4 regions of the Paenibacillus sp. FSL R5-0636 genome follow, and region 1 is predicted to be linked to each of the others. Evidence: riboswitches for the same ligand, from Rfam matches in the RefSeq annotation. Region 1 holds a riboswitch; each other region holds the start of a gene.
What was found. A riboswitch is a leader RNA that binds a small molecule or an ion and turns the genes downstream of it on or off. The one in region 1 is predicted to bind cobalamin.

Region 1 (3,156 bases):
GGAAGGTAATTGCATCCGCGATCTGCTCACGAACAAATCCATCATAACGCTCCTGATTCCAGACCCCTTTACGCCATTTCAATCTCGCCTGGCGCACTTCGACTGTCTGCGGAAAGCTACCAATTGTAGTGGTTGGCAGAAGTGGAAGCTGCCATTTCTCTTGCTGCACCTTTAAGCGCTCAGCAAAAGGCAGACTGCGTTGGTCTGGTAGAGCTGCAAGTGCAAGCACTTGCTCCGCCACATCCTTACGGCCACGCTCAGGTAGTGCGCGGAACGCTGCAATAGCTTCACGACTAGCGGCCAGCGCTGCTTGAGAAGCTTCTCCTTTATCTGCGATGGCTGCTCCGAGCAGACTAAGCTCTTTAAGCTTCTCATCGGCAAAGGCTAACGCATTCTTAACTGTCGCCTTCAGCTTCACTTCACCTTGAACGGTGACTGGGACATGCAGCAGACTGCAAGAAGGCTGAAGAATAAGACGATCAAGCGGTACATGAACGCTGAGCTTTTCTACCAGTTGCAGCTTGGCGTCTAAATCGGAACGCCAAATGTTCCGTCCATCAATAATTCCGGCACCCAGCCATTTGTCCTTCGGCCAGCCAAGACGTTCGATGGAAGCCAGATTCGTTCCACCATCGTGCACAAAGTCAAGACCCAAGCCTTGAACAGGCAGCTCTAGCAGTGCCTCCAGCGGCTCAGCAGCTTCAAAATACGTCTGTAAAATAATATTCAAGCCCGGCACGGAGCCGGCAATGTCTGTGTATATCGAGTTAAGCAGTGTTAATTCTTCTTTACTTATGCCTGTAACAATCGCTGGCTCATCGATTTGTACCCAGCTTACCCCTTCTTGCTTCAGTTCCTGTAGCAGTTGAACATAGACTGGAACAAAACGTGCAGCAATCTTGGCGATATCTGCCGCTGCGTAACCTTTGGACAGCTTAAGGAAGGAATACAGACCTAAAAGTACCGGTTTACCTTCAATCCCTGCCTGCGATTTAGCAAAACGATAAGCCGCTAGAGGTTTGTTTTCAGTCAGGCGTGGTGTTTGTGTGCCGATCTCTGGAACGATATAGTGATAGTTCGTATTGAACCATTTGGTCATCTCGCAGGCAGTAGCCTCAGCATTACCACGGGCCATTGCAAAATAAAGATCAAGCCCGATGTCGCCGCCATCATACGCATACCGTGGAGGTACGATTCCAAACATAACAGCCGCATCCAACACATGATCATAAAATGTAAAATCATTTACCGGAATAAGCTCAATTCCTGCTTCTTGCTGGGTCTTCAAATGCTGCAGCTGGATTGCTGCCATTTCGGAGCGGAATTGCTCCTCATTTATTTTCCCCTGCCAGAATGCCTCCAGTGCCTTTTTCCATTCGCGGTTCTTTCCGATTCTCGGATATCCAAGATTGCTTACTTTTACCTTATTCGTCATTTCGATACACTCCCTCTTCAATCTCTTATTTCAAACTCCAAAACTACTTGCTTTCCTATAAAAAAGAGCGCCCTTCCCTAAAAAAGTCAAAGGGAAAGACGCCCATGATATACCCATGGTTAACGTCTAACACCTCCCTATCTTCCGTAGGTGAAGCAGTGCTGTTGAAACAGGCAGGTCTCCTGGCTAGCGGCGTCAACATCTTGAGCAGTCTTCCCAGCAGTAGTAAATTGCCAGTGACCTCTGTTGCTCGAGATTCTTCCGTTACAGTGGCGGGACCGCATCGGCTTCGAACCGAATTTCCCTATTAAGCCTACCGAATTACTATTTTCCGGTCAGCACCTGTCTCCGATATCATTCATCATTTGAGTGTCTTAATCTGATGTCATCATACGTGAAAGCCCCAGCAATCTGCAATAGATTACTGGGGCTTCTGTTATATCGATTCCTTATAACGGACTTAGAAAAATACGAAATATACTACAGCAGCAAGAATTATACGGTATATAGCAAACGGTAAGAGCTTGATACGATTGATCAGTTTTAAGAAGAAACGCATCGATAACAGCGCAAATAGGAAGGCACTAATAAAGCCTGCAATAAAAAACGGCAGCGCGTCCATGGTGAAATATTGCCAGTTCTTCATCAGTGACAACAGACTGGCACCTGCCATGATGGGTACTGCCATAATAAACGTAAAATCAGCAGCGGCACGATGGCTCATCCCGAGGATTACGCCACCAGAAATCGTCGAGCCCGAGCGTGAAAATCCAGGCCATAACGAAAAACACTGTACAAGACCTACACCAAGTGCCTGTTTGTATGTAATCTGATCTACACTCTCAGTTCTGATCTTCTTCGGCCCAAACAGATCCGCAATAATCATTAATATAGCCCCGATCACTAGACCAATTAACACCGTTGAGGTAGAGAATAAATGCTCATCAATATAATCATTAAACAGAACACCTAACACACCTGCAGGCACTAACCCTACCAGAACCTGTGTCAGCTTGAGGTGCCCGCCCTGCTCTAACTGCGGTAGCTTCTCTGTTACAGGATCCAACTGCTTACGGCTGAAACGCCTTAAGCCCAACAGATCAATGAATCGATTTCTAAAAATCACAACAACCGCTAATATAGAACCCAGTTGAATAACTATTTTGAAGGTATTTGCCGTATATTGTCCAAATAACTCCTGTGATTTCAGCCACATATCATCAACAATAATCATATGACCCGTGGAGGATACTGGAGCAAATTCGGTTAAACCTTCAACAAGCCCCAAAATAATGGCTTTAATAATCGTTAATAGCTCCATGTGTTTCCCTCCTTTTTAATAGTCATTTCTATTATCAGTCCTCCACCCGCTTAGCCCTCAGTGTTCATTCTCCGGCTGCGTTTGCGGAAGTACAGAAACCCAAGAATAACTAATCCGCCAGCAATTAGTACATAGACCACATTGGAGTACACATCCATGTACATGGCAATGTCTTCCCAGGATTCGCCCAAAGCCGCGCCAATAAGCACAAGCAGCAAATTCCATCCCAATGTGCCAATCGTTGTGAAGATCATAAATACTCCAAATTTCATACCTGACATTCCCGCCGGAATCGAAATCAGACTGCGGACCAGCGGAACCATCCGACAAAACAATACAGTCCAATAGCCATATTTATCAAACCAGGCGTCAGCCTTGTGGATATCTTTTTTAGTAACGC
Region 2 (3,156 bases), 2.6 Mb from region 1:
TGATGGCAGGCCAAGCGCTTTATAAAGTTTTCTTTATGTGTATTTATACTTTAGGAGCGTGGTTATCTATGAAAATTAATATTACCGCACATTTTAACATTGATATTACTTTATCTCTTCATCTGTTAGCCGTAGCCAGTCTTGCTTATGAACTCAGTTCACTGACGAGCTCGTGAAATTCGAGCGAAAAGTATCTGTACTAAGACACCTTGTGGTGTCTTTTTTATTTTTATAGTAATTACCATCTAACCGATCTGCCCCCGCAAGAAAAAAGCAGCTTATGCTGCTCCTCCTCCACCATCCTTCATTCTGATTGCTGTCAGCTTGCGACACGCCTTCCATCTGCTCGACAGTGACCACTAGTCATACCGTTTTCATTAGCGATTTCGCCATGTCTTATCTTTTAGAAGAATGTTAGAAGCCAGGGGATTTAATGAAAAATGACGCGGTCCCGAAACCTCGGAAATCCGCGCCACGTATGGTTTTTTGGGATGCTGGTGAAGGGAATTGAACCCCCGGCCTACGCATTACGAGTGCGTTGCTCTACCCCTGAGCTACACCAGCTTAAGGCTGATTTTTCTGTCAAACAAAAAATATTATACAACTTTCAGCCAGAAACGCAAGCCTATTTCTCCCTGTTTTCCGCCCTCCTAAACTGCTAATCCACCTGTAGCTTACGCTCCACAGACTCTAACTTTCCACGGCTAGTGGAGGGTTTATCGCGGCGGTCGTCTATTTTAAGTGAGGTAGAGACACGTTCTGCACCTGCGGCAAAAGGAGACTCATGCAAAGCTTCTACCGCGGCAAAAATGCGTTGCAGAGGCCCTTCGATGATCGTCCCCATGGACGTAAGTTCATATGTAATCCCTTCTACTGTCTTCAGCACCCGCTGCATATCCGCAACATAGCTGCTAAGACTGGTACTGCCTGTTCCAATTGGAATAACTGTAACTTCAGCAATAGGCATGAGAATACCTCCTCGAAATTTTATAGTACCTATCTTCTTCCATTGTAACAATTCCACCGCTCTGTCACAAACTAAGCAAGATTATCCTCCCTTATCTTTTCTATTTCTTCTGATTACTTCAAAATATGACTTTGGGCTAAGAGTATTTTCTCATGCGCAAATTCTAGGGTCATCTGCACTATATTTATGGACTCTTTGTGGCATCTTTTCGGACAATTTATGAATCATTTCGCATCTCCCTGTGGATCAATTGTGGATTACTTATGGACAGCCTGTGGATCATTTGTGGAGTACTTTTAAAGAACCCGCTCCCCGCGCGGGTTTTCTAAAAAACTGTTTACAAACACAACATCTTGGGTTATTTTTATCTAACGACAACAAAATATAGTGGAGACAGGCGCTTTGATCCTTAACCGGATTTAGAGCTTAATAGGGAAGCGCGGTGAGAATCCGCTGCGGTCCCGCCACTGTAACCGGATGGCCTTCTTAAGCTTCTGGGAAGCTTGAGAATCCACATCTCCCGGCAGATGCCACTGAGGGTTAGGAACACCCTTGGGAAGGCGCCGAGAGATCCCACGGAAGCCAGGAGACCTACCTGTTTCGACGACACCAACTATTGATGCCTGCGAGGAACAGGGATGGTGTCCGCATGCGGTCATCTACGTAGAGACCTCTGCAAATATCCGTGTGGATATTTACATAACGCATCGGGCATTTTCTGCCATCCTCGGGTAGGGGATGCTTTTTTTATGTAATCAGAACAAATATACGACTGCTTATGGCAGTCCAACTTCCTATGGATATATGGATTTGATGATAGATGTTTTTCTTTTATACTGAGAGGAGAGCTGTACAATGACGTTGTTGGAGAGACAATTTAATGGAGTAGAAAATGCACGGGAAGTTCTTTTAGAAGAGCTCATTGATTTAGGCCGGGATATTATCGACAGTCGGGATATGGACCTATTGCGCGAGAATGCCAATTTGAATGGAGAGAGTTTCTCCGGTAAAATGAGCAAGTTCGGCAGTGAATATTCAAAATGGTACGCCCGCAATTTTACGATGCCGCCGCAGCTAGTGCAGGCTATTGATGACAATGTCGTCTATGTGCATGATCTGGATCAATACGCGATTGGAACGACGAACTGTATTTTTATCCCGTTTGATAAACTTCTCCGTGAAGGTTTCAATACCGGCAACGGCAGCGTTCGTCCTCCGAACTCAATAATGACTGCTATGTCTCTGGTAGCGATTATTTTCCAATCCCAGCAAAATGCTCAATATGGTGGTGTATCCGCCAATAAACTCGACTATGATCTGGCACCTTATGTAACCAAATCCTTCGCCAAGCTGTTCCGCAAGGGTCTGGATTATTTTGAAGAAGGACAAGCTGATGAATCTTTGGGCGAGATTACGATGAGCCGGACCGATCTGGCGGAGTTATATCCAAGAGCGTTCCGTTTTGCACTAAAGGAAACCGAAATCGAAACCCTGCAAGCGGCTGAAAGTATGGTACATAATCTGAATACCATGTCCAGCCGATCCGGTGGACAAATACCGTTTACCAGCATCAACTACGGTACTTGTACTTCACCAGAAGGTCAGCTTGTGATCAGTTCTCTGCTAACAGCAACTATGAACGGACTTGGCAGCGGAGAAACACCAGTGTTCCCGATTCAAATCTTCAAATGCAAGCAAGGAATCAATCAACAACAAGGCGATCCTAACTATGAACTGTTCCTAAAAGCGGCTGAATGTTCTGCGCGCAGACTATATCCAAACTTCGCTAATCTGGACGCTCCGCTCAACTTGCAGTATTATGATCCAAGTGATCCTGATACGGAGTTCGCTACAATGGGCTGCCGAACCCGAGTGCTCGGTGACCGTTTTGGTCGTAATCATTGCTCTGGAAAGGGCAACCTTTCCTTTAATACACTGAATCTGGTTCGGCTAGGTCTGGCACACGGCACAGTAACAGGCAGACGTACCATCGCAGACGAAGCTGGCTTCTATGAAGATCTAAATCATTATATGGATATTGCGCTGGAAGGACTTCTTCATCGGTTCCACATTCAAACCGCACAAAAAGCTAAAGCTTCCGATTTCATGATGCGAGAAGGCGTCTGGGAAGGCGGCGAGCATCTTGCACCTGATGACACTGTAGGCGATCTGCTAAAGCATGGCAGTCT
Region 3 (3,156 bases), 2.9 Mb from region 1:
TCTGTGCTTCCACCATCGGTGAACCGAGGCTCATTTATGCTCTCGAACATCAGCTTATCGGATTTGTCCTTAAAGCGATCGGCAATTTGAGTCCAGGCTGCATTATAACGCGCCAGCGTTTCATCGTGTTTTTCTTCCATATGGCTTACCCATAGCCAGGAATCATGATGGACATTAATCATGACATAAAGCTTGGCGTCCAGTGCCCAGCCGACAACTTCTTCCACACGGTCGAGGTAGGCTTTTTCTAGGGTATAGTCTGGTGCCGCACCCATGTGAGTATCCCAGGTCACAGGAATCCGAATACTTTTATAGCCTTGAGCGGCGATCTTTTTAATAAGTTCTTGGGTCACACGAGGATTGCCCCAGGAGGTTTCGTCCTCACCTGTAGCATCTAAAGTATTACCGAGGTTCCATCCGGGCTGCATTTCGTCTACATAGGATTGGATCTTACTCTTTGGCGCTGCCTTAGCTTGTTGCTCATCCTTAGTTGCAGCTGCAGCCATGGATGAGAACAGAGAGAGCAGAAGAGCGGTGACAAGTGTCAATGATAAGAAGGATTTCTGGATTCGCGTAGTCATTGAATTCTCCTTTGTGAGATAAATTTAGGATGCTTGGACCTGGCTTTGACGCTGTACTTGGTGGTTAGATGAACACGAACACCTCCAATGTTATTTTTGTAAACGCTTTCTGAATATACCCTAACATAGAATTAACTCAGCGAGTACCTTACTAATTTGTGGCAAATTCATATAAGAATTAGTGATTTAAATTAATTTTCCCCACAGTTGGATAAAGAAATTATTTAAATATCCCTACTCGTAGAAATTGGTTATTCAATAGGATTATCTCTAGCTGCCCGTTATACAAAAAAGAAATATAACATGACAAAAGCATATATATTAGATATGATGAAGCATGAAAATTTAAAATTAGAAATAGGTGCCAACTATGAATGTTGCGGAAGTACAATCATAGATTGGTTAAATGGAAAGCGGGTGTGAATCCCGCGCGGTCCCGCCGCTGTGAAAGAGGAGTCCTTGCAAAATGCCACTGGGAAACTGGGAAGGCAGTAAGGGTGATGATACTTGAGCCAGAATATCTGCCTTTTTCTGTTACACCATCAAACTCTACGATCGATAGAGAGGTGCTTGAATAGTGTTTGCCAGCTAGTATTGTGGTTCACTATCTTAACCTCTTGACGTTTATGTTGAGTGGTTTTTTTGTGGTTATGAGAAAGTTTATTCTGTTTTTTTATCATAGGTATGAAGGGAAGGGTTATGGAAAAATGAAGAAAAATAAGTTTTTAGCGTGGTTACTCATTGTAGCTGTATTTATCACGACATTCTCTACAAGTGTTATCCCGGCTCAAGCAAATGGAGCAAGCTCTACCCTTAAAGGGTATGTATCTGTATCCGTAGAGAAATTCACCTTAGGCCAAGGGTATATTAAGGAGCCTATTAAAGTTCCGATTTATGAAGGCGATAATGGCGCATCTTTAATAACACGTGCGCTAGGTGATGGGAATTATAGATATTTAGGAAATATAGATAGTGGTTTTTATTTATCAGAGGTTAAAGATAGTGGCAGAAGTGAAGTCAATATTCCACAATATATTTTAGATATGATTTCAGCCGATGGGAAAACAGTCGGCACTAAAGCAGACCCAGAGTGGTTAAGTCAGTTTGACTATACCTCCATGTCGGGTTGGATGTATGCAGTAAATAATGTGTTTCCTCCGTTTGGGATGACCGATTATAAGCCTCAAGACGGTGACATTATTCGAACTCAGTTCACCACTTATGGCTATGGTTCTGATCTTGGTGGCTGGGGAGAAATCCCAGTTCAACTTGCCAATAAGGATGCTTTAACTGCGGAAATCGCCGAGATTAACAGTGACCCTAATAAAGAAACTATTTTGGACAGACCAGTAGTACAATCGGCAGTTTATCAAGCCTATTCCGTGCTCGAAAATATGGCAAGCTCTCAAATAAGTGTAGATCATGCACTTGTAGGGCTTAACCATGCATTAGACATAGAACCCCCTGTTATTACAGTAAGTGGCATACAAGATAAACAGGAAGTATCCAATAAAGAAATAAGCTTCAAAGTAGCTGTCACAGACAATGTATATAGTGACATCATTCCAGAAGTGAAGCTGAATGGTGTTACTTTATCACCTGCGAATGGGGAGTACAAAGCTTCTCTGAATTCAGGCAGTAATGCAATTACTGTAACGGCTCTTGACGGAGCTGGAAACAAAACAAATGTAACTTATCAAGTTACTTACAAACTGGAAACTACAGTTGCCGTCAAACAACAGTTAGATAAAAGCCTTGCCTATATTCTAAACACTGTAAAGAATCCGTCGTTTGGAACAGGTAGTGGAGAATGGTCGATCCTTTCTCTGGCACGGGCGAACTATACAGTACCTAACGGTTATTACGATCTTTATTACAACAATGTAGCAACGAAAATAGCATCGATCATTAAAGAGGATGGAAAACTCGACGCCAATAAAAGCACAGAGAATTCCAGAGCGATTCTTGGGCTTACCTCTATCGGAAAAGATATCACAAATGTTGCGGGATATGATCTGAGAAAAGCACTCGCTGATTATCAATATATCCAAAAGCAAGGCAATAATGGTCCGATTTTTGCTCTGATTGCGCTAGATAGCCATAACTATGAGATCCCAGTAGTTGATGGAGTTACAGAACAGACCACAAGAGAAAAACTAGTTCAGTACATTTTAGATAAAGAGGTTAAAAAAGGTACAGCAGAAGCTGGTGGCTGGGCATTAGGCGTAACCAAAGCCGATGTCGATATGACTGCGATGGCGATGCAAGCTCTTGCACCTTATTATGCAACCCGAGATGATGTAAAAGCCGCCGTGGATCGGGCCATCCAATGGCTGTCCGATAACCAAAACAATCAAGGCGGATTTACAAGCTGGGGAAGCACTAGCAGCGAAAGTATCTCACAGGTAATTGTAGCCTTAACTGGTGTAGGCGTAGATCCGCACACTGACACTAGATTTGTTAAAAGTGGAAATTCGCTTATTGATGCATTGCTTAGCTTTGCTGCACCTGAGGGTGGATTTAAGCATATCCTCACAGGCAAAGTAGACAATATGGCAACGGACCAAGGTACGTA
Region 4 (3,156 bases), 3.1 Mb from region 1:
CCAGTCACATAACTGCCCGAAGGATTCGTGATCGGCAAGTTCGTTTGAAGCGCCAGCTTCTCTAACGCTCCAAGTGCGTTGCCAGCATAGGCGTACCCTTGTGCCAACGTGGCCCGTGGTCCCTCAATCGTTACAGGAGCGTAGATGAGTGAGCTCTGAACGGAGGATTTGGAAAAATCGTATAGCTTACTGTTGCTTCCTTTATACAGCAAATTATACGCAACCAGCGCCTGAAGTCCTTGCTCTGTCGCCAGAACATTACTGCTTCCACCACGGCTATGGGTGAAGCTACCATCAGCTAGACGATAGCTAAGCAGGTTCTCCATTAGATCCACTTTGTTTTTGGTGTATTCTAATCCACTAGGATCAACTCCGAAGGATGTGAGTCCAAGGATTGCTTGTGCGCTACTTTCAGCACTGTCACCGTAACCCCCATGGCTATCTTGAGCTGCAGATAACCAAGCTACGGCTTGTAGCCCTGCTAAGTAGGCTTCGGGATTATTTTTATGTGCCGCCAGAGCCGTCAAGGTTATCGCTGTCATATCAGGCTCACTTGCGCCTGAGGTTAATGCAAAGCCCCCATCCGGATTTTGTTTGGAGAGAATCTCCGTAAGGAGCTTATCCGCCGTCCATTTCGCGTCACTTGGGATATTATATTTACCAGAATCCAGCGCAAGTAAAGCATATACCGGATTATTTAGCGTCTGTTCACTGAGCTTGCTGTTATTATAAATTTTCTCAATCAGATTATAGCCAGGAGTCGTTCCGTTACCAGCAAAGCTAGTAGGATCTGCACCAATCGCTCTCACTGCGAGCACGATTCGAGCATAATCGGTTACATTGGCGAAATTGCCAGCTGCATCCTTTACTTTTTTCTCAAGCTCTGAATGGTAACTGGCTGGCAGCTTATATCCTGCTTGCGCTAATCCAATAGCTTGCCAATCCGATTGCACGCCACCTTTCAAGAGATATTCTGCAGCCGCATAAGTCGCATCCGCAACATTAATCCGCTCCGCAGCAGTTGCTTCCAGACCGGAGCCAGCGCTCGCTTCTGCAAATATTTGTCCTGCCGGAGCAAGAGATGTTCCTAGAATTGAAATGACCATGAATAAGGCCAGCCCAAGTGCTACAAACTTGGAAGACATGATTTTCTTCATTGTTTAACCTCTTTCTGTATAAGAATGGGTACTGCTGGGAATAAGACGCATAACATAAAGACCGCCCCTTTGGAGGGCGGTCAGGGAAGATTACAAATCGAGGCTGAGGCGCTTGCTTCCTGCCAACAGTCCATCTGTATATGTTCCACATTCTTACCCCACGAAGAATAGAAACGCTCACGAAAAAGGCAGGTCTCCTGGCTGATGCTTCATCGCTGTTCTCCACCTTCCCACCCTACCTTCGGGGCAGTGGCTTATAGAAGAAAAACTCCGCACATACAGTGGCGGGACCGCGCCGGACTCTTGCACCGGACTTCCCTTTTAAGCAGACGACTAGATTGATAGAGTCTGCACCTTTTCCAGTATGTAGTATCTTATTTTGACATCCATAATCATATCTATTAATACATAGCATGTCTATAGAAAAGCTTAGTATGGGCAGCAAAAAAATGAACAGCAATACACCACCTGCCGGTAGGTATTGCTGTTCAGAAAGCTTGTTATTCGGCTGTTCCTTCCGGACTTGCAGTTGGGGAGGGTTCAGCACTTGAATCAGAAGCTGGTGGAATATTAGGGTCGGGATCTACGATCAATGTAAATCTTCCGGCCTTGATCATACTTTTCTCTAGAATTGTCGCTCCAGGCTCCAATGTAACCTCAACCTGATAGGATGGTTGTTCACCTTCAGTCACAGCTGTTGCGGAAGGCAACCCAGTGCTGTCCTCAGTATCAGAGGAAGGCGTAGGAGACGGAGAAGCATCAGCTACTTCGTTAGTAGCATCTGCACCTTCTGCTGTTCCTCCAGTAGTGCCAGCGGCATCTGAATCGTCAGCGGCGTTTCCCTCATCCGTCCCATCCGTTGACGGCACTGGACAAGTGCCATTCGTAGCAGCGACCTTAAAGCTTTTATCTATCTCTGTAGACGAAGACATTGAACTAATCTCAGTCGGTTGAAACTGCACACAGTCATCTGCACTTGCGAAGGTGAACACCAATATGCTGCTCCCCTTATCTCCTTCGTCGCTCTGATCCTTCAAGTATACTGAAGCCGGAGGCAGCTCATTACCTGCACTCTGAACAGGGGTCGGCTCAGGGCTTGTCCCCGGCAGAGCCGTCTTCGTATCATCCGGGCGCAGCATACTGAATACGATAATTGCAATAATCACCAGAATACCCGTAATGGAGCCGGAGATTAAGAGTCGAAATCGGCTGCGGCTGATCCAGCGCGCCAGCGGGGAAGCCAGTTGGGAGCGGGCTTCATTGTACACATTTTGCAGAGCAGGCCGAGCTGCCGCGACATAGTTCTTTCGGAATTCCCGATTCTTGAACGCTTCACGATCACTGCTCAGGAAATACTTCAGAATCGCTTTGCGGTAACCCGGTTGCAGCTTTTTATTCGAAACCGTAAATAAAGGATTGCCTTGCGACCAAGCAAAAAACCGATAGATGATTTCTTTGTCGGAACCGGCTTTACGCTTTAACAGCTCCAGAAGCGCATCGTAATCCAGCGGACCTCCTTCACGCTGAGTTGTATAGTAAAAGGCTAGCGGAAGCCGTTCAAAGGGTTCCAGAACACGCGCCTCTTTTAGCAAACGACGACCCAGTAGCTGCACATCGTCTAGTTCCTGCGGAGACAATCCTGCAAAAATCTCCTCATTCGGCTTCTCTTCACCAAACCAGCGGTAAGCGGCGCGCAGCGCATTCTCTTTCTGCTTGCTAATCCTATCCAGTGGCGGCTGCCAATCGACAACATTACCATAACGTAAAAAAACTACCTCCAGAAGCTCCTCCTGCGTCATATCGGAAAGCGATAAGCGGTTCAGTAAGAATCTATCTGCTGAAGCAGCAAGATCCTGCATTAGGGAGAGTGCCTTAGGAGCAACTCCGGTTCCTTTGCGGCGATCTTTTTCTGCCTTATCTACAATTTCATGAATTTCCGCTACAGAAGCCACCGGATCATGTTCCAGCTGGAGCTTTTCAAGCAAATAATCCTTCACAG

Region 2: it holds a riboswitch for cobalamin, as region 1 does, so the genes downstream of both, MKX34_RS02380 (anaerobic ribonucleoside triphosphate reductase) here and metE (5-methyltetrahydropteroyltriglutamate--homocysteine S-methyltransferase) in region 1, are expected to answer to the same signal.
Region 3: it holds a riboswitch for cobalamin, as region 1 does, so the genes downstream of both, MKX34_RS03910 (S-layer homology domain-containing protein) here and metE (5-methyltetrahydropteroyltriglutamate--homocysteine S-methyltransferase) in region 1, are expected to answer to the same signal.
Region 4: it holds a riboswitch for cobalamin, as region 1 does, so the genes downstream of both, MKX34_RS04560 (DUF4430 domain-containing protein) here and metE (5-methyltetrahydropteroyltriglutamate--homocysteine S-methyltransferase) in region 1, are expected to answer to the same signal.

The regions. Positions count from the first base shown of each region.
Region 1 is NZ_CP150232.1:5,031,276-5,034,431, forward strand. Features, by position in the region: gene metE (5-methyltetrahydropteroyltriglutamate--homocysteine S-methyltransferase) at 1-1,435, opposite strand, end outside; cobalamin riboswitch at 1,590-1,796, opposite strand; gene MKX34_RS22960 (undecaprenyl-diphosphate phosphatase) at 1,896-2,756, opposite strand; gene MKX34_RS22965 (DedA family protein) at 2,807-3,156, opposite strand, start outside.
Region 2 is NZ_CP150232.1:543,192-546,347, reverse strand. Features, by position in the region: tRNA gene MKX34_RS02390 (tRNA-Thr) at 493-564, opposite strand; gene MKX34_RS02385 (MTH1187 family thiamine-binding protein) at 659-967, opposite strand; cobalamin riboswitch at 1,346-1,581, shown strand; gene MKX34_RS02380 (anaerobic ribonucleoside triphosphate reductase) at 1,823-3,156, shown strand, end outside.
Region 3 is NZ_CP150232.1:898,822-901,977, forward strand. Features, by position in the region: gene MKX34_RS03905 (cellulase family glycosylhydrolase) at 1-581, opposite strand, end outside; cobalamin riboswitch at 924-1,125, shown strand; gene MKX34_RS03910 (S-layer homology domain-containing protein) at 1,289-3,156, shown strand, end outside.
Region 4 is NZ_CP150232.1:1,062,157-1,065,312, reverse strand. Features, by position in the region: gene MKX34_RS04560 (DUF4430 domain-containing protein) at 1-1,157, opposite strand, end outside; cobalamin riboswitch at 1,327-1,530, opposite strand; gene MKX34_RS04555 (hypothetical protein) at 1,658-3,156, opposite strand, start outside.